4 regions of the Simplicispira sedimenti genome follow, and region 4 is predicted to be linked to each of the others. Evidence: predicted binding sites of a transcription regulator. Region 4 holds the regulator's gene; each other region holds the start of a gene.
What was found. The regulator FNR, encoded in region 4, switches genes on or off when oxygen is low (the NO sensors DNR and NnrR bind a similar motif). The targets are predictions, from matches to a motif close to TTGATNNNNATCAA.

Region 1 (4,749 bases), on a different contig from region 4:
CCACATCGGCGAAGGGCCGCTCCGTCAGCGGCAGGTCGCCGTGCAGGCGCTCCAGCAGGCGGGTGTCATCCGGCGACAGCATCGAGCACCTCCGGTGTGGCGGCGGCGTCCGGGGCCGTGGCGGTGGGCAGGGCGCGGAAGCGCCACGGGCCAGTCTGCTTGAAGCGGCGGCACGAGAACAGCACCTCGTGCGGAAAGCCGCCGAGGCCGGCCTCGGCGATGGCGCGCGCGATCACGTCCCGCACGGCGGCGCGGCCGCGGCCATGCACCATGCAGTACAGGTTGTAGGGCCAACCTTCGGCGCGCTCGCGCCGGTAGGCCAGCGTCACGCCGCTGATGCGGGAAAGGGCCTCGCCAAAGGCGTCCACCTGCGCGTCGGGAATGTTGAACACGGTCATGGCGTTGGCGTCGAAGCCCAGCTCGTGGTGGCGCACGATGGCGCCGATGCGCCGCACCGTGCCCTGGTCCAGCCACTGTTGCAGCGTGTGCAGCACGGATTCGGGCGTGCGGCCCAGCGCCTGTGCCCAGGCGTCGTAGGGGCGCGGCACCAGCGGCAGGCCGTCTTCGAGCAGGGCGGCGAGCGGCCGGTCGGCATCGAGCACCGGCGTGGCCTCGCGCGCGGCCGCCATGGGCGCGGGGGCGGTGCTGCCGCGCAGGTCGAAGCCCAGGTCGATGCGGTAGGCGCGCTGCATGCGCAGCTGCAGGGCGGGGAGGCCCGTAGCCTCTTCGAGCGAACGCATGGCGGCACGCACGGCGGCATCGTCCTGCCCGGTCATCACGAACCAGAGGTTGAAGTGGTGCTCGCGCTGGTAGTTGTGGTTCACGCCGGGGTGGCTGGAGACCACGGCGGCAACGGCGTCCAGGCGCTCGGGCGGAACGGCCATGGCAGCCAGCAGCGCAGCGCCGCCGGCATTGCCCGCGAACACGCCGCCGATGCGGCTCAGAGCGCCATCACTCTGCAGCCGGGCATAGCCGGCTAGGACTTCATCGGTGGTCAGTCCCTGGATGCTTGCGATGTGCGCAAAGGGCTCACGTTCGAGCGGAAAGCCACGCTGCCAAGGGTTGAGCAAGGTCAGGCGCAGGTCGGGGTGGGGGTCCATCTAGAACCCCACCCGCGCTGCGCGGGAGGTGAAGAAAATGCCGCTCGGGGAATCCACCGTCATGGTGGCCTGTGTGGCAAAGCTCTGGGTGTCGATCACGCTGACGCGGTGGTCGTCGCGCGAGCTGATCCAGACCGATTCGCCGCGCGGCGTGAACTCCATGTGCAGCACGGCCTTGCCGGGCTCCAGCGTGCGCACGATCTTCTGCGTGGTGGTGTCGATGACCTGCACGCGGTGGTAGTCGGGCACCGAGAAGTTGACCCACACCTGGCGACCGTCGGGCCGGGCCATCACGAACACGGGCTGGCCCGCCACCGGGATGCGGCCGACCTCCTGCCAGGTGTCGGTGTCCACCACCAGCACCTCGTGGCGGCCGATGGCGGGCAGGTAGGCGCGGCGCCCGGCGACGGCCCAGCCGCGCAGGTGCGGCATCTTGTAGACCGGCAGCGGCTCCTGTCCCCGGCCGTAGCCCGCGAGGATGCGGCGTACCTGGGGCTTTTCCTCCCACAGGTCCACCATGGCCAGGCCGTCCTCGCCAAACAGGCCGGCGATGTAGTGGCGGCCGTTGGGCGTGACCAGCGCGTCGTAGGGCTGGCGACCGATGTTCGGCAGCTTGGTGGTGACGGGCCGCGCGGGGTTGGACAGGTCGGTGATCCAGATGGCGTCGGCGTCAAACAGGCTGTAGGCGAAGCGGCGGCCCGGCAGATCCACCAAGCCCACCACGCGTGAGAGGCGGCCGGGTTCGAACTCGGCGGGCACGTCGGCCACCAGTTCCAGCGTGGCAGTGTCGAAGGCCTTGATGCCGCCGGGCGTGTAGTTCTGCGCCACCACCAGGCTGCCGTCGGCGCTGATGGCGCCGCCGATGGAATTGCCCGCCTGCATCACGCGGCCGACGATGCGCTGGGTCAGCAGGTCCACCTTGGTCAGCGCACCATCGCGCCCGAAGACAAAGGCATGGCGCGCATCGCGCGAGAACACCACCGAGGCATGCGAGAGGTCGCCCAGGCCCTTGACCTCGGCCAGCAGCTTGCGCTGGCTGGTGTTGACGATGGCCAGCGTGCCCGTGGAGCGCGCCACGACGACGCCCAGGTCGCCCGTGCCGACCAGGGAGGGCGCCGGGCCGGAGCTGGCACAGCCCCCGAGCAGCAGGGAGGAGGCGCCCAGCAGGGCGAGGCAGTCACGGCGTTTCATCGGGAATCCTTCTCTGGCTCGGGAAAACCAGCCATCAGTTGTTGGGCAATCCACAAGGCCTCGGCCTCGCTGAGCATGGCCTTCCAGGGGGCCATAGGGGTGCCGGGGCGGCCGCCGTAGATGGTGGAGGCCATGGAATCCAGGGGTTTGTCGGCCAGTGCCTCGCGGGTGAGCGCGGGGCCCAGGCCGCCCGTCAGGTACAGACCGTGGCAGGAGCCGCAGTCCTGGCGCACCATGCGGATCAGCTCGCGCTGGCGCGCAGCGTCCGGGGCCTGCGCATGGACTTGATGGGCGACAAGGCACAGAAGCAGCGACACGCCGCAGGACTGCAGGGTGCGAGCCAAGGATCGGGGGCGCCGAGTAGAGATCGGGAGGTTTACCATGGTGGGGATCTGTCGGCAGCAGAAGGCCGCCGACATGTGCCGATGTTCACCGCAATGGCCCCGCATGTCCTTGATGTTAGTCAAGGGCGTTATGGCGAGGGCTTTTGACAATGGGAGCACTCGACACCGCATCCCGTTATTTCCGGAGCATTGATGGATACCGCCCGCCCTCCCGCGCACGCCGCCGTTCAGCCAGACGCCCCTGCGACCCCCGCCCTTTCGCCTTCCGAATGGGGGCGGGTGACGCTGGTGGGCGCTGGCCCCGGTGACGCCGAACTGCTGACCCTCAAGGCCGCCCGCGTGCTGGCCAGCGCGCGCGTGGTGCTCTACGACAATCTGGTGTCGGAGGATGTGCTGCGCCAGATTCCCCAGGATGCCGAGCGCATCTACGTCGGCAAACAGAGCAGCAACCACACCTTGCCCCAGGAAGGCATCATCGAACTCATGGTGCGCCTGGCCAAGGCCGGTAAGTCGATCGTGCGCCTCAAGGGTGGCGATCCCTACATCTTTGGCCGTGGCGGCGAGGAGGCCGAGGCCCTGGTGGCCGAAGGCATTGCCTGCGAGACCGTGCCCGGCATCAGCGCCGCGCAAGGCGCCTCGGCCAGCACCGGCATCCCGCTCACGCACCGCGACCACACCGGCATGCTGGTGTTCGCCACCGGCCACCTGCAGGGCGAGGGCGAGGAGCGCAGCGTCGCGCTCGACTGGGCCGCGCTGGCCCGGCCGCGCCAGACGGTGGTGATCTACATGGGTGTAGGCACCCTGCCGGTGATCTGCACCAAGCTCGTCGAGCACGGCCTGCCGGGTCACACCCCGGCTGCCTTGGTCGAGCGCGCCACCCGGCCCGACCAGCGCACCATCGTCGGCACGCTCGAAACCCTGCCCGCGCTCAGCGTGAAGCATGGCGTGCACCCCCCGGCGCTCATCATGATCGGCGACACCGTGTCGCTGCAGGAGCGCATCGGCGGGCCGGCGCTGAGATAACTCCCCCTGTGTCGCTACGCGCCTTCCCCCTCGCCTGCGGGAGGGGGCGCCGCCAGCGCAGCGGGGCGGCCCTTGCGCGGTGGTCGCTGGCCTGGGCCGTGCCCGTTCATGCGCCCTGACGGAATGCAGAGCGGCAGGAATCATTCACCAGAAGCGCTCCAGCCTCGGGACGCCACCTGCGCATGGAGGAACCGAGCGAACTCCGCCGCTGCGGGTGCCAGCGAGGCGCTGGCGCGCTGGTAGACCTGGAACTTGCGCCGCAGCTCGGGGCCCAGCAGCGGGCGCATCCGTAACTGGTAGAGCTTCACCAGCGAGTCCGCGTAGGGCAGGCAGGTCGTGATGCCCTGGCCGGCGTGCACCAGGCTCAGCGCCGTGGACATGAAGGCCACCTCGTGGCTGGGGCGCAGTGTCAGGTCGCGCAGCGCACCGTGCAGGTCGTGCGTGAGCAGCTCGGTGAATTGCCCCTGCAGGGCAATGAAGGGGTGCTGCACCACATCGTTCCAGCCAATGCGCGGCAACGGTTCCAGTGCATGGCCCGGCGGGAAGACCACCATGAAGGGCAGCTCGAACAGCGCTTGTGCGGCGATGTCCGCGCCCGTCGGGCGCTCGGGCCCCACGCCATAATCCACCTCGCCGCTGGCCACGCGCGCCAGCACGCTGTCCACCTCGCAGTCGGCCAGCCGCACCTGCACGTCTGGATGGGCCTGGTTGAACGCGGCGATCACGTCGGGCAGCAACGTGCAGGCCATCAGCTGCGGCGCGGCGATGCGCACCACGCCCTTCTTCAGCGCCTTGAGGTCGTCGATGCCGTGCAGCACGCCTTCGAGGTCCTGCAGGATCTTGTCCACCAGCGGATAGAAGCCGCGCCCCGCTTCCGTCAGCCCGATGCGCCGCGTGCTGCGCTCGACCAGGCGCACGCCCAGCGCCTGCTCCAGTTCCTTGATCTGCCCGCTCAGCGCCGATTGCGTCACATGCAGCGAGGCGGCGGCCTGGGTGAAGCTGCCGGTGCGCACCAGCGCCACCAGGGCGCGCAACTGCCGCAGGGTCACATTCATATGAAAAACTGATAAATGAATTAATAAATACCGTTT
Region 2 (4,749 bases), on a different contig from region 4:
CGCCGGTGATACCGCCCAGGAAGCCGAAGCCCACCAGCGCAATGAACACACCGGAGAAGGTCGGGTTGCCCCAGGGCGCCTTGCGCAGCCACTCAAACAGACCCTTGTTGTAGCCGCGCGCACGCTGGGCCACTTCCATGGCGCCAGGGATGGACAGGGCGTGGATCATGGATGCCAGCACAGCAAAGTACATGAAGTAGCTGGTGTTCACCACTTTCCACTCGGTACTGATGCCGGGGTCAGCAAGCAGGTGGTGGGCACTGGCGAGTTGCAGGAACAGGATGTACAGCAGGAAGGCGCCACGGCTGACGCGCTCGGACATGGGCTTGGCGCCAAAGGCGATGGCGGCCACGGCGTACCAGATCGAGATGTGGGCGGCCACGTTGATCTGCTGCGACGAGTGACCGAAGGCCCACCAGATGGTGCGGTAGATCAGGGGATCGACTTCATTGATCAGGCCGATGGACATCAGGAAGGTCGGGATCAGGATGATCGCGCCCGAGCTGATGGTGAACACGGCGATGATGGCTGCCGTGATGGCGCCAAAGGTCACCAGCGGCACCGAGCCTTGGTAGGTCTTTTCGCGCTTTGCGACGACCAGCGTGCCGAAGAACACGAAGCAGGCGATCAGCGCACCCACGGCGAACAGGATCAGGCCGAGATAGAACGACCAGTGCGCCATCATGGGCACATAGGAGGTCATCATCACGCTGGAACTGCCCTGGAACACCGACACGTTGTTCACGATGGCACCAATCAGCATGAGCGCGTAGGCGGCCCATGCAATCTTGGGTGTCGCCAATCGGCATCGCAAGAGGGTGGATGAGGCAAAGTACAGAACGGCGACTTCGAAGAAGATGATCCAGAAGATCAGCATGTCGATGCCGTGGGCCGTGAGCACCATGTAGAAGGTGTCGGCTGCCAGCCAGTGCACCGCGGGCCAGCGGGTCAGCACCACGCCGATGGCCAGCAGGCCCCCGACGAGCAGTGCCACCACGGCGGTGACGGCGTTGATTTTCATGAGCGCCTCGGCCTGCTTTTCAAACTGCAGGCCCGAGCGCGGGCAGGTACGGTAAGTGGTTTGTACGGTCATGGCTGTCCTCGCATTACTTCACGTACATACGACCCACCATCTCGTGGTGGCCAATGCCGCAATACTCGTTGCACACGATGGCGAAGGTGCCCGACTCGTTCGGCGTGACCTTGATCACGTGCTCGTAACCCGGCACCACTTGGATGTTGATGTTGGTCGGCTGCAGAGAGAAGCCATGGTTGTAGTCCATGGAGGTCAGGTGCAGCTTGTAGGTCTTGCCCTTTTCCAGTTCCAGGATGGGCCAGAAGTTCCACAGGCGCGCGATCATGTACACGTCGGTGCCTTCGGGCGGGGCCACCACGGGAATGTTCTGTTCGGTTTCCGTGCGAACGGTGTACTTGTCCACCATGGCCTGGGTGGCCGCGGAGAACTTGTCGGGCGTGGTCTTGTAGGTCTCGGTAGAGAGGTTTTGCTTACCGTAGATGTGCCAGAACACCATCATGAAGAACATGACCATGCACCAGACGAATGCGATGCCGATCCATACGGCTTCGAGGCGATCCAGGGGGTGTTTCCACCACAACCGCTCTGAGGGGGGAAGAATTGCGCTCATGGCTGCGTTCCTTTTACTTAGCGGCTGGGATGGTCAGGATGTCTATGACACCCCAAAGGTTGTAGACAATCATTGGAATCATCACGCCCAGGAACAGAAGCAGGAATGGGTTGTCCAGCAACTGTTGCATGAACGGAACTTTTTCGTTCTCATCGTCATGGTGGTTCATGGTCACTTCTCCTTGGTAAGCTTTTCAGCGGCTTACATTCTTGACCTTAACTGTCGGTCTAAACATGATCTGAATCAATACTTGGGGCATGGTAAACCGTAGGCGCGTCTGTAACAAGACGAAAAATCTGACCGCAAGTGTGTTTCATACACTTGAAATGTACATTTACGCTGGCTTTCGGTGTCCTGACGGTTTTCGATCGGCAAAGCGCATCACGCGTGACTTTTTCACCACATATCCCCAATAACCCTATGAGCACCATTGATATGAGCCTACCCCCTCCACCGCTTGCACGCCGTCGCCTGCTGTTGCAGCGCATGGCCTGGGTGTGCGCGGTCATGGTGCTGGCCATCACCAGCCTCAGCGCCTTTTTGCGTCTGAGCAAGTACGGTCTGGACTGCGATCCCTGGCCGCAGTGCTATGCCCAGGCACAGCAGGACTCCGCAGCAGGCCCTGCTGTCAATCAGCCATCGGGGGCCGAGGCCGCAGCGCGGCTGGCCCACCGGGTGATTGCATCGGCCGCCCTGCTGCTTGTTCTGGTGATGCTGATGACGGCACTGGCCTCACGGCCGGTCCTGTGGCCCGAAGGGCGTCTTACCCTCGGGCTGCTGGCGCTGGCGCTGTTTTTGGCCGTGCTGGGGCGCTGGACCGCCCAATCACAACTGCCTGCCGTGACGCTGGGCAACCTGTTGGGCGGCTTTGCCATGTTTGCCCTGAGCGTGCGCCTCGCGGGCGTCGCGGCAGCACCGATGGACCACGGCGTAGAGCGTGCGCCACTGGCGCGCTGGGCCTGGGCGGCGGGGCTGCTGCTGCTGGTGCAGGTCGCCTTGGGCGGCCAGGTGAGTGCCGCCCATGCGGGCTTGAGCTGCCCTGCGTGGGGCAGTTGCGATCTGAGCGCTGCCTCCTGGGAGGCCCTGAACCCTTGGGCGCTCCCGCCGGCCATGGCGCTGCCCACCCGCCCCGAAGGCGCCTGGGTGCACCTGCTGCACAGCGCTGGCGCCGTGCTGCTGACGGTCGTGCTGTGGCTGACGGCCTGGCGAGCCTGGCGGCTGGGACAGCGCGGTACCGCCGCTTGGCTGATCGGTCTGCCTGCTGCCCTGGGCTTCCTGGGCCTGGCTCTGGTCGCCTGGGAGCTGCCGCTGGCCCTGGTGCTGACGCACAACACCGGCTCGGCCCTGCTGCTGGCCCTGCTGTGGGGACTGACCGTGCCACGCAAGGCGTGACAGGGAGACGATCCCTGTCACCTGCGTTGTGACAGTGCGGGCGCCTTCTTTCAGAATGCGCCATGGACTTTGCCCCTTCTGCCCGGGCCCAGGCGCTGCGCGAGCGCATGGATGCCTTTGTCGAGCGCTACCTGCTGCCCCACAACCCGGCCTGGCACCGCGCGGTGCAGGAGGGTGCGTATCCGCCGCCCTTCATGGAAGACCTCAAGGCCCTGGCGCGCGAGGAGGGCCTGTGGAACCTGTTCCTGCCCGGCCTGCGCGATGACGAACCAGGCACGCGCCTGTCGCACCTGGAATATGCACCGCTGGCCGAATCCATGGGCCGCCTGCCCTGGGCGGCCGAGGTGTTCAACTGCAGCGCGCCCGACACCGGCAACATGGAGCTGCTGCACCGTTTTGCCAGCCCGGCACAGCGCCAGCAATGGCTGGAGCCGCTGCTGCAGGGCCACACCCGCTCGGCCTTTGCGATGTCAGAGCCCGACGTGGCCTCGTCCGACCCCACCAACCTGCAGACCACCGTGCGGCGCGAGGGCGACACGCTGGTGGTGCAGGGGCGCAAATGGTTCATCACAGGCGCGGCGCACCCGCATTGTCGGCTGCTGATCGTGCTGTGCCGCAATGCCGATGACGAGGGCAGCGGCGAGCCCATGCCGGACTCTCACCACCAGCACAGCATGGTTCTGGTGCCGCTGGATGCCCCCGGCGTGCAGGTGCTGCGCAACATCAGCGTACTGCACCAGCACACGCCCGAAGGGCACTGCGAGATCCTGCTGCACCAGGTGCGTGTGCCCGCCAGCCACCTGCTGGGCGACTGGGGCGCAGGCTTTGCCATGGCCCAGGCCCGGCTGGGACCGGGGCGCGTGCACCACTGCATGCGCAGCATTGGCCAGTGTGAACTGGCCCTGCAACTGGCGGCTGAGCGCACCTTGGAGCGGCGCACCTTTGGCAAATACCTGAGCGAGCAGTCCAACGTGCAGGACTGGCTGGCGCAAGCGCGCATCGCCATCGACCAGGCCCGCCTGCTGGTGCTGCAAACTGCCTGGATGCTGGACCAGGGCGATGCCCTGCCTGCGGCGCAGGTACGTGCCCAGGTGGCGGCCATCAAGGTGGTGGCTGCGCAGCTCCAAAGCAACGTGCTGGACCGCGCCATCCAGGTGTTTGGTGCCATGGGCCTGTCGCCCGACACCCCGCTGGCCCAGTTCTGGACCTGGGGCCGGGCGCTGCATTTCATGGACGGCCCCGATGAAGTCCACCTGCGCAGTGTGGCGCGCCACGAGCTGGCCCAGGCCCGCAGCCGCATGGGCGCCAGCAGCGCATGGTTCACCACCCCGGAGCAACTTCTGGCACCACCACGCATCCGCTAAGAGCCTGTTGACGATCTTTGCAGGGGGTACGCAAGGCTTGCGGAATAATGATCCGCAGCAGCAACTCTGGGGCCAAGGGCGCCTCCCTTCACCATGCATTCACTGACCTTGCGTTTTCTGGCATCCCACAGCGCGGGCCTGCACGTGGGCACACGCATCAACGGCGGCAGCGTGCTGCACTGGGTGGACGAAGCGGGCCTGGCCTGCGCCACCGGCTGGGCCAAGGGGCATTGCGTGACGGCACTGATCAGCGGGGCACGCTTTGAACGCCCGGTGTTCGCAGGCGACCTCATCGAAGTGCAGGCCCGCCTGGCCTACACCGGCAAGACCAGCATGGGCATCGCCGT
Region 3 (4,749 bases), on a different contig from region 4:
GCGCAGGCAGGTCGGGCGCGGCCACTCCGGGGCCATCGACTGCCACGCGCGGCGCGTCCACGGGCTGCAGCGCCACTTCCAGGCGGCGCGCGCCCTCGTCGGTCCAGACCTGAAAGCCGTGCGTGAGCCAGCTTGCCGCTGCGTAGCCGCACAGCGCCAGCAGCAGGCTCAGAACGGCGGTGCGCAGCATGGCCTTAGCGCGCCAGGGCTTGGAGCGCAGCGCCGCCCTCGAACGGCGTGCTGCGGTCGTTGGCCTTGCGCTCCTGTGCGATCAGGTCGGGCGCCACGGCGGCGGCCTGGTTGCCCCATGCGCTGCGGATGTAGCTGGCCACGGCGGCCAGCTCGGCATCGCCCAGTTGGCGGAAGCTGGGCATGGCGCCCTCATAGCTTTTCCCGGCCACCGTGATCGGGCCGGTCACGCCATGCAGCAGGATGTTGGCCAGCACGCGCGGCTCGCCCGTGACCCATTCCGAGCCCGCCAGCGGCGGAAACACGCCCGGCAGGCCCTGGCCCGTGGCCTGGTGGCAGGCCGCGCACTGCGCGGCGAACAGCGCCTTGCCATCCACGGCCGCGCCCGCGGCGGCCGGTGCGGGGCCGGACAGGTCGGCCACGGTGCGGCGGTCGCCCAGGCTGGAGTTTCCGAACGGATCGGACAGGAAGATGTAGCCCACGCCGAACAGCACCATGGCCAGCGTGATGGCGGCAGCCATCAGCGGCACGGGGCGGATGCGTTCCTCGGGGTCGGCGTTCTCGCGCTCCTGCGCGCGGTGCGAATTGTCTTGGTCGAGCATGGGCGTCCTCAGGAAGCAGAACCGGCGGCCGGGCCGGCGGCGCTGCGCGGCGGGGGCGGCAGCACGGGGTAGGTGTGGTCCAGGCCCTGCAGGTACTTCACCAGGTCCAGCGCCTCGGGCCGCGCCACCACCACGCCCTGTGAAGGGCCGTGGCCCGGCGGCAGCTTGACGACCTCGTCGCCCGGTTCGGCGGCGGTCTTGGTCTCGAACAGGTAGGGGTAGGCCGGCATGATGGACCCCGGCACATAGGCGCGCGGCTGGTACAGGTGGCCCAGGTGCCAGTCCTTGCTGGGCTGGCGCGCGCCGATGTTGAACAGGTCGGGCCCGGTGCGCATGCTGCCCAGCAGGTGCGGCTTGTCGTACACGTAGTCGCCCGGCACCGAGGCGCGGCCCCAGCCGCGCTCATGGTCGGGGCCGAGGTTGCGGTCGCGCGGCTGCTGCGTGTGGCAGTACACGCAGCCGTTGGCGATGTAGACCTCGCGCCCGCGCAGTTGCGCGCTGGTGTACGGCTTGAGGCCTTCGGGCGGCGCGATGTCGCGCACCTCCATGTAGGGCAGCACCACCAGCGCGGCCGTGGCCACGGCCAGTGACACCATGGCGCCTGCGGCCAGTTTGACTTCATTTTCCATGAGCGATCTCCAGTGCCTGGGGGGATGCCGGGGCGAACAGGGCCGCGCCCGTGCGCTGCGGGCCAAAGCGCAGCGCCATGGCCAGGAAGTGGCCGGCGAAGACGAGGTGGCTGGCCACCATGAGCGCGCCGCCCACGCTGCGCCACTGCAGGTAGGGGATGGTGAGCGTGACCGACTCCATGAAGGGCCGCGAGGCATCGAGCATGGCCAGGCCCTGCAGCCAGCCGCCGATGGAGAGGCCCACGAAATAGATCAGGATGCCGACGGCCGCGAGCCAGAACTGCAGCGAGATGAGGCGCGGGTACGGCCACTCCCAGTGCAGCACGCGCGGCAGCATGAAGTAGATGGCGCCGAACAGCACCATGGTGACGAAAGCATAGGCCCCCAGGTGCGCATGTGCCACCGTGAAGTGCGTGAAGTGCGCCACCTGGTTGACGCTGCGCAGCGCCTCCAGCGAGCCCTGCACCGACGAGAGCATGTACATCAGCCCGCCGAACATCATGAAGCGCAGCGTGGGCGAGTGCAGCGCCAGGTGCATGCGCCCTTGCATGGTGCCCGCCATGTTGATGGTGAAGGCCGCCACGGGGATGATCATCATCATGCTCTGCACGATGGACAGCGTGCTCAGCCAGCCCGGAATCGGCCCGCCGATCAGATGGTGCCCGCCCACCTGGCCGTAGAAGAAGGCCAGCGTCCAGAAGCCCAGGATGGACAGGTTGTACGAGCGCACCGGCCGGCCGATGATCTTGGGCAGGAAGTAGTAGATCGCCCCCACGCTGATGGGCGTGAACCACAGGCCCAGCACGTTGTGGCCGTACCACCAGTTGGTGGTGGCCTGCTGTACGCCGGTGTGCACGCCGGGCAGCTTGGCCACGAGGAACAGCAGCGTGATCCACAAGAGCGCCGCCACGAGGTACCAGACGCTGACGTACAACGACTCCACCTGGCGGTTGACCAGCGTGTACAGCACCGGCCCGATGATGCAGACGAAGCCCACGACGATGAACAGGCCGATCTGCCACGGTATCTCCAGGTACTCCATGCCGTCGTTCCAGCCCGCGCCGATGGCGCCGATAGCGCTGGCGATGGCGATGTTGATGAACGCGCCGCCCAGCATCACCCAGGGCGCGCCGAACAGCCGCGTGCGCAGCAGGCGCGGCAGCAGCCAGACGATGAGACCCAGCGCGGCGTTGGTGATCCAGCCGTAGAGCACCGCCGTGAGGTGCATGGTGCGCACGCGGCCGAAGGTCTGCCAAGCCTCGCCCACCAGCCAGTCGGGCATGTGCAGCTTGAGCGAGGCCGTGAGCCCCGCCACCGAGCCCAGCACCAGCCAGAGGATGGCGAAGGCGATGAACATGAACACGGGGAAGGCGCTGGAGCGGTCGGCCTCGATGCGCTGCGCCAGCTCGCGCGGGTCGGCGGCGTGGGCAGCATCGCCCGGCTCGGCGGCCGCCGCCTGCAGGTGCGCGCGGCCGGCCTCGTGCAGCGCGGGGTCGTCGGCCTGGCCGATCTCGCCGCGCGCGAAGATGACCGACGCCGCCCGGGGGTTCTCGACCAGCAGCCCCTTGCGCATCGACCAGATGAAGACAAACAGCCCCATGATCGACAGCAGGAAGGCGCCCAGCAGGCTCAGGATGGCACTGTCCATCGGTGGGTTTCCTTTCTTGTTTTCCGGCACGCGCGAGACGCGCCATCTTTTTTGATGCAGTGCAAATGACCGCACAGCGATCCGTGCTAAGCACGGCTGCGGCGGATTCTAAAATTCATCGCAAATGTATGTTTTTTTTCTCTGCGCAAGCCCCTGCCAGGGGTGGTGTTACCAAGGGTATTTGAAGCCAAAATGGGCTCTGGCGCCCGTCCGCAAAGCGCAGTCAGCTATATTTTCGATAGCGAACAAAGACTGGTTCAGGCCGGCGGCAGCGCCTGCAGGCGCGCATCGCAGCCCACGCCCGCGGCAATCCAGCGCCGCGCCAGCGCCTTCTGCCAGCGCACGACCCAGGGCCGCGTCCAGCCTGTCACCGCGCCCGGGTCGGCCACCATGCCGCAGAGGTAGCGCCCGTCCGCCGCGCTCCAGCGCAGCGCCACGCAGGCGCCCGTGCGGCGGCGCGAGACCAGCATGCCCAGCGGGCACGGCTCGGCCAGGCAGCACAAGCCGCAGCCGTTGCAGGGCGCGCCCTCAAGGGGCTTGGGCGGGGCCTCCGGGTGCCAGTGCACCACCTGCCAGCCGGGAGGCAGGGGTGCCTTCGGCGCGCCGGGCTCTGTCATCGCGCCAGCACCGGCGCCAGCGCCACCCCGGTGTGCGTGCCCAGGCGCACCACCTCCTCGGGCGGGGCGGCGGCGACGATGCGGCCGCCGCCCGCGCCGCCCTCCGGGCCGAGGTCGATGATCCAGTCGGCCTCGGCGATGACGTCGAGGTCGTGCTCGATGACGACCACGCTGTGCCCGCCGTCCACCAGGCGGTGCAGCACGCGGATGAGCTTGTGCACGTCGGACATGTGCAGGCCCACGGTGGGCTCGTCGAGCACGTAGAGCGTGTGCGGCGCCCTCTGGCCGCGCCGGCCCACCTCGTCGCGCACCTTGGTCAGCTCGGTCACGAGCTTGATGCGCTGCGCCTCGCCGCCGCTCAGCGTGGGGCTGGGCTGGCCCAGCGTGAGGTAGCCCAGGCCCACGTCCTTGAGCAGTTGCAGCGGGTGGGCGATGCTGGGCATGCTGGCGAAGAAGTCAACGGCCTCGTCCACCTCCATCTGCAGCACGTCGCCAATGCTCTTGCCGCGCCAGGTGACGGCCAGCGTCTCGGGGTTGAAGCGCGCGCCGTGGCAGGCCTCGCAGGGCACCTTCACATCGGGCAGGAAGGCCATGCCGATGGTGCGCACGCCCTGCCCTTCGCACACGGGGCAGCGGCCCTCGCCGGTGTTGAAGCTGAAACGCCCGGCCGCGTAGCCGCGCGCCTTGGCCTCCAGCGTTTCGGCGAACAGCTTGCGCACGGTGTCCCAGAAGCCGATGTAGGTGGCCGGGCAAGAGCGCGGCGTCTTGCCGATGGGCGTCTGGTCCACTTCGAGCACGCGGTCGATGGTTTCGAAGTCCTGCAGGCCGGTGCAGCCGATGAGCGCGGGCGCGTTGCCCGCGTCCATGGCGTCGCGCCCTGCCTTGGTACTGCGCTGCTGCACCCAGGCGGCCACGTTGGTGAGCAGCACGTCGCGCGCCAGCGTGGACTTGCCCGAGCCGCTCACGCCCGTGACCGCCACCAGCCGCTGCAGCGGCACGCGCGCGGTGACGTTTTGCAGGTTGTGCAGCTGCGCGCCGTGCACGGTGAGCCAGCGCAGGGGTTC
Region 4 (4,749 bases):
ACCCACGCGCCATCGTTGGGCGTGCCGACCGTCGTGGTGGGCTTGTTGATGGTCACGCCGCCCTGGGCGGCACTGCGAGCGCCATACACTTTCTTTTTTTCATGTGCAAAGTCGAAGCCCGCCAGCAGTTCGTGGCGTACGCCCAGTGCCTGGAACTTGTCACTGAAGTCGCTCTGCAGGTGCACGGTGTCCATGTCCTGGATTTTCAGGTGGTTCCCCCGCGTGAGACGGGTGGCGGGACCGAAGTTCGCCAGGCTTGCGGCCACGCCGCCAGGCTGCTGTGCTGCGGCGGCCAGGCGAATGGCGCCTGCGCGCTGGTCGCGCTCGAACTGGCCTGCACGCACTTGCGTCTTGAGTTCGGCGCTGCCTTCAAACCGGTGCACATGGGACAGGGTCACCATGCTGGCGCTGCCATCGTTGTAGTCGCTCTTCGCGCCGTAGTAGTTGGCAGGATCCAGCGGCAACAGCGTGGTGTCGGCCACGCCAGCGTTGGCTGTGGGCCGAATCCAGGGCATGCCGTAGTTCATGCCGTTGTTGTTGTCCAGGTGGTACAGGCTGACGGCGAACTCGTCGCGCGTGCCGATACCCCAGGCGTAGGTGCCTGCAATGCCGTTCTTGTCCAGGCTGCTGCCCGCGCCGTTGTTGTTGGCCTTGGTGGCCATGGCATTGATGCGCAAAGCGGCGTTTTCGCCGGTGTGCCAGTTGAAGTCGCCAGTGACACGGCGGTACGCGTGGTTGCCCAGCGTCAGGTCCACCTGGTGGGTGTCGATCAGTCGCGGTGCCTTGCTCACCTGGTTGACGGCGCCGCCGGTCGATCCACGCCCAAACAGCATGGAGGCGGAGCCGCGCAGCACTTCCATGCGATCCAGATTGAAGGTATCGCGCTCGTAGAACGCTGGGTCGCGCATGCCGTCGATGAACATGTCGCCCGTGCTTTGCAGGGCAAAGCCGCGCAGGCGAATGTCTTCTTCGCCGCCTTCCGCTGCCAGGAAGGTGATGCCTGCGGTGTTTTTCAGTGCTTCCTTGACGGTGTCGAGGTTGCGATCATCGATCAGGCGTTCGGTCACCACGGTGACCGACTGCGGGATGTCGCGCAACTGCTGCTTGCCCTTGCCGATGGTGGTCTCGGTGGCGCGCACACTGTCTTTGCCTTCGGCGGCCTCGGCGCGTTCACGCACCGTGACCGGGGCCAGGCTGCGGTCTGCGTCGGCGGATTGGGCTTGCACGTCCAGGGACGCCGCCAGCATCAGAATGGCCAGCGGCAGCAATCGCAGTGGCGAGGGGGGTGTGAGAGAAAACTGCTGCGCGCTCGGGTTGCGCTGCACGGGGGGGTATGCCAATCGGGCCTCCATGGGTAAGAGCAATGCACATGGCTGCAGGCGATTGAACGCATGCAGTGAAAGAGGCGAGAGGGCAATGGCTGGCGCGGAGGTTTGGCTATGCAGGAACTCGCAAGAGAATGTTAAGCCAAACGAGATTGGTTAGCATTCAAATTGATGCGGCTCAAGGGGCATATTGTTGCTTGTGGCCAACAAAAAAGCCGACAGAGCCGGCTTCTTCTCGGAGGGGCCGTCCTTACTGGACGTGCTTGCCAATCAGGCCCGCCATTTCAAACATGGACACCTGATCCTTGCCGAAAATGGGCTTGAGCTTGGCGTCGGCGTTGATCATGCGCTTGTTGGCGCTGTCCTGCAGCTTCTGGGCCTTGATGTAAACCCACAGCTTGCTGATGATCTCGGTGCGAGGCAGCGGGCTGGCACCCACCACGGCGGCCAGCGCAGGGCTGGGGGTGAGCGCCTTCATGAATGCTGCGTTGGGGGTGCGCTTCTTGGCGGGAGCAGCGGTCTTGGCTGCGGCGCTCTTGGCCGGGGCTTTCTTAGCAGTTGCCATTTTCGGATTTTCCTTATGGGGATTGGTCAATAGCGCCAGCGAAAACCTGCATGTCCACTGGCAGGTCGATGCTAACGGCAAAAAAACGGCTTTCCAAGCGAGCGGGATGTTTTTTTGCTTCGGCTTGTTGCTGTGGCGCCAAGCTCTGGCGCCAAGGTCTGGCGGCAAAGTCTGCGGTGTGGCGCGTTCGCAGCGGCGTCCTGTGGGGTAAGTCTGCCGCGGCGCAAGGGGTTCAGTGGCAGGCAGCCTGGTTGTTGACGATGCGATGCAGTGCCTCGGGACTCAGTATCCGCACGTGACGCTGCTTCACTTCCACAATGCCGTCGTCCACGAACTTGGAGAAGGTGCGGCTCACCGTCTCCAGCTTGAGGCCGAGATAGCTTCCGATTTCCTCTCGGGTCATGCGCAAAATCAGCTCGGATTGCGAGAATCCGCGTGCATGCAGTCGCTGCACCAAGTTGAGCAAGAAAGCCGCCAACCGTTCCTCTGCCCGCATGCTGCCCAGGAGCAACATCACCCCGTGCTCACGCACAATTTCGCGGCTCATGATTTTGTGCACATGGTGCTGCAGCGCATTCACCTCGCGGGAGAGTTCTTCGATGCGCTCGAAGGGCATGACGCACACTTCGGCATCTTCCAGTGCCACGGCGTCGCAGGTATGGTGGTCGTTGACGATGCCGTCCAGACCAATGATCTCGCCAGCCATCTGGAAGCCGGTGACCTGGTCGCGCCCATCTTCAGTCGCGACACAGGTCTTGAAGAACCCCGTGCGTATGGCAAACAGCGAGGTGAAGGCTTCACCGTTGCGGAACAAGGTGCTGCCGCGCTTGATTTTCCGACGCACGGCCACCACGTCGTCAATACGTCGCAGTTGCTCATCGGAGAGAGCCAGCGGCATGCAAAGCTCACGCAGATTGCAATTGGAGCAGGCAACCTTGATGGTCTGCGGTGTCATATGCAGGGGTGTCTGTGAATCCTCGCATGCCGATCCTTCCGTTTCGGAATCAGGTAACGAACGGACGATGGGTATGCGGGCGGGGTGTGACATAGGTCAAATTATGACCTATCCGCTTGGTGATGATCCAATCCTGCACTCGGATGTCGGATGCTTGACGGGAATCAAGGGTCGCAAGGGCAATCTGGTGCACATTAAGCACGCTAGCCAGGAATAACAATGACAATTGTCACCCCCGAACTGCTGACCCGCTACGACGTTTCCGGTCCGCGCTACACCTCTTACCCCACTGCCGATCGCTTCGTGGATGCGTTTGGAGAGCAGGACTACGTGCTTGCCCTTGGGCAGCGCCGCCAAAGTCCGGTGGGCAAGGCGTTGCCGCTGTCGATCTATGTGCACATTCCGTTCTGTGAATCGCTGTGCTACTACTGTGCTTGCAACAAGATCATCACCAAGCACCACGACCGTGCCGATGTGTACCTGCGCTACCTCCAGCGCGAGATCGATCTCCATACCGCCCATTGCGGTGTGGGCCAGATGGTCAGCCAGATTCATTTTGGCGGAGGGACGCCGACCTTTCTATCCGATGCAGGCCTGCGTGACCTGATGGGGATGCTGCGCAGCAGCTTCACGCTGGTGCCGGGGGGGGAGTACTCGATTGAGGTCGATCCCCGTACCGTGGATGCGGATCGCCTGGCGCTGCTGGCGGAACTCGGATTCAACCGTCTGAGCTTTGGCGTACAGGACTTTGATCCCGAGGTGCAGAAGGCCGTGCACCGCATCCAGCCAGCAGAACAGGTGTTTTCCTTGGTGGAGTCTGCGCGCAGCATCGGCTTCGACTCCGTCAATGTGGATCTGATTTACGGTCTGCCCAAGCAGACGCCGGAGTCCTTTGACCGCACATTGGCCCAGGTGGCCGAATTGCGGCCTGACCGCATCGCCCTCTATGCCTATGCCCACCTGCCCGAGCGCTTCAAGGCGCAGCGGCGCATCGTGTGGGCTGACCTGCCCATGGCGTCGTCCAAGGTGTCCATGCTGGCACGCTCGCTCGAAGCCTTCAGCACCGCGGGCTATGTGTATGTGGGCATGGACCACTTTGCACTGCCCGAGGACGCGCTGGCCGTGGCCAAGCGCCAGGGAAGGCTGCATCGCAACTTCCAGGGTTACAGCACGCAGCCGGACTGCGACCTGATCGGTCTGGGCGTATCCGCCATCGGCCGTGTGGGTGCTACCTACAGTCAGAATGCCAAGACACTGGAAGACTATTACGACCTGCTCAACCAGGGTCGTCTGCCTGTGGTGCGTGGTCTGGCGCTCACGCGCGATGATCTGGTGCGCCGCGCCGTCATCATGGCCATCATGTGCCAGGGCGAACTGCTGTTTGAGCCGCTGGAGCAGGCCTGGCTGATCAATGTGCGGGACTATTTTGCGTCGGAGCTGGAGCAGCTCAAGGAACTGGAGCAGCAGGGCCTTGTTATGGTCAGCAACGAGGGCTTGGAGGTCACGGCCATGGGTTGGTACTTCGTGCGTGCCATTGCCATGGTGTTTGACAGGTATCTGCAGGCCGACAAGAACCGCGCACGGTTTTCGCGGATCATCTAACTTTCCTCGCGGAATACGCCACCTGCATGCTTTCCTCACTGGCCTGGACCGCACTCATCATGGGGCTTGCGGGTGGGTCGCACTGCCTTGTCATGTGTGCCGCCCCTTGCAGCGCGGTGGTGTCGGGCGGCGGGGGGGGCGCCCAAGAGGCTGAACAACCCGTCCATTGGGCGAACCGTGCCGTGCCTTGGCGCAGGTTGTCCGCCTACCATGCAGGGCGCATCCTCGGATACAGCTTGGTGGGCGCGCTGGCTGCTGTGGCCATGCAGAGTCTGGCATGGCTGACACAGCAGGCGTCTGCG

Region 1: a site for FNR is predicted at 2,745-2,758, ahead of cobA (uroporphyrinogen-III C-methyltransferase). Genes of this name have one in related genera too.
Region 2: a site for FNR is predicted at 1,880-1,893, ahead of MJ602_RS01280 (COX15/CtaA family protein). Genes of this name have one in related genera too.
Region 3: a site for FNR is predicted at 3,120-3,133, ahead of MJ602_RS11050 (cbb3-type cytochrome c oxidase subunit I). Genes of this name have one in related genera too.

What each region holds. Positions count from the first base shown of each region.
Region 1 covers NZ_JAKVIJ010000003.1:136,850-141,598, forward strand. Annotated here, with positions in the region: gene MJ602_RS04855 (Lrp/AsnC family transcriptional regulator) at 1-82, opposite strand, end outside; gene ahbB (siroheme decarboxylase subunit beta) at 66-1,100, opposite strand; gene MJ602_RS04865 (cytochrome D1 domain-containing protein) at 1,101-2,291, opposite strand; gene MJ602_RS04870 (c-type cytochrome) at 2,288-2,635, opposite strand; gene cobA (uroporphyrinogen-III C-methyltransferase) at 2,828-3,658, shown strand; gene MJ602_RS04880 (LysR family transcriptional regulator) at 3,799-4,713, opposite strand.
Region 2 covers NZ_JAKVIJ010000001.1:278,871-283,619, forward strand. Annotated here, with positions in the region: gene MJ602_RS01265 (cbb3-type cytochrome c oxidase subunit I) at 1-1,093, opposite strand, end outside; gene MJ602_RS01270 (cupredoxin domain-containing protein) at 1,107-1,646, opposite strand; gene MJ602_RS01275 (hypothetical protein) at 1,660-1,815, opposite strand; gene MJ602_RS01280 (COX15/CtaA family protein) at 2,067-3,038, shown strand; gene MJ602_RS01285 (acyl-CoA dehydrogenase family protein) at 3,101-4,402, shown strand; gene MJ602_RS01290 (acyl-CoA thioesterase) at 4,496-4,749, shown strand, end outside.
Region 3 covers NZ_JAKVIJ010000009.1:50,089-54,837, reverse strand. Annotated here, with positions in the region: gene MJ602_RS11065 (SCO family protein) at 1-190, opposite strand, end outside; gene MJ602_RS11060 (c-type cytochrome) at 195-791, opposite strand; gene MJ602_RS11055 (cbb3-type cytochrome c oxidase subunit II) at 800-1,420, opposite strand; gene MJ602_RS11050 (cbb3-type cytochrome c oxidase subunit I) at 1,410-3,068, opposite strand; gene MJ602_RS11045 (hypothetical protein) at 3,326-3,685, opposite strand; gene uvrA (excinuclease ABC subunit UvrA) at 3,682-4,749, opposite strand, start outside.
Region 4 covers NZ_JAKVIJ010000004.1:36,618-41,366, reverse strand. Annotated here, with positions in the region: gene MJ602_RS05770 (TonB-dependent receptor) at 1-1,247, opposite strand, end outside; gene MJ602_RS05765 (SWIB/MDM2 domain-containing protein) at 1,576-1,890, opposite strand; gene fnr (fumarate/nitrate reduction transcriptional regulator Fnr) at 2,123-2,845, opposite strand; gene hemN (oxygen-independent coproporphyrinogen III oxidase) at 3,065-4,447, shown strand; gene MJ602_RS05750 (sulfite exporter TauE/SafE family protein) at 4,474-4,749, shown strand, end outside.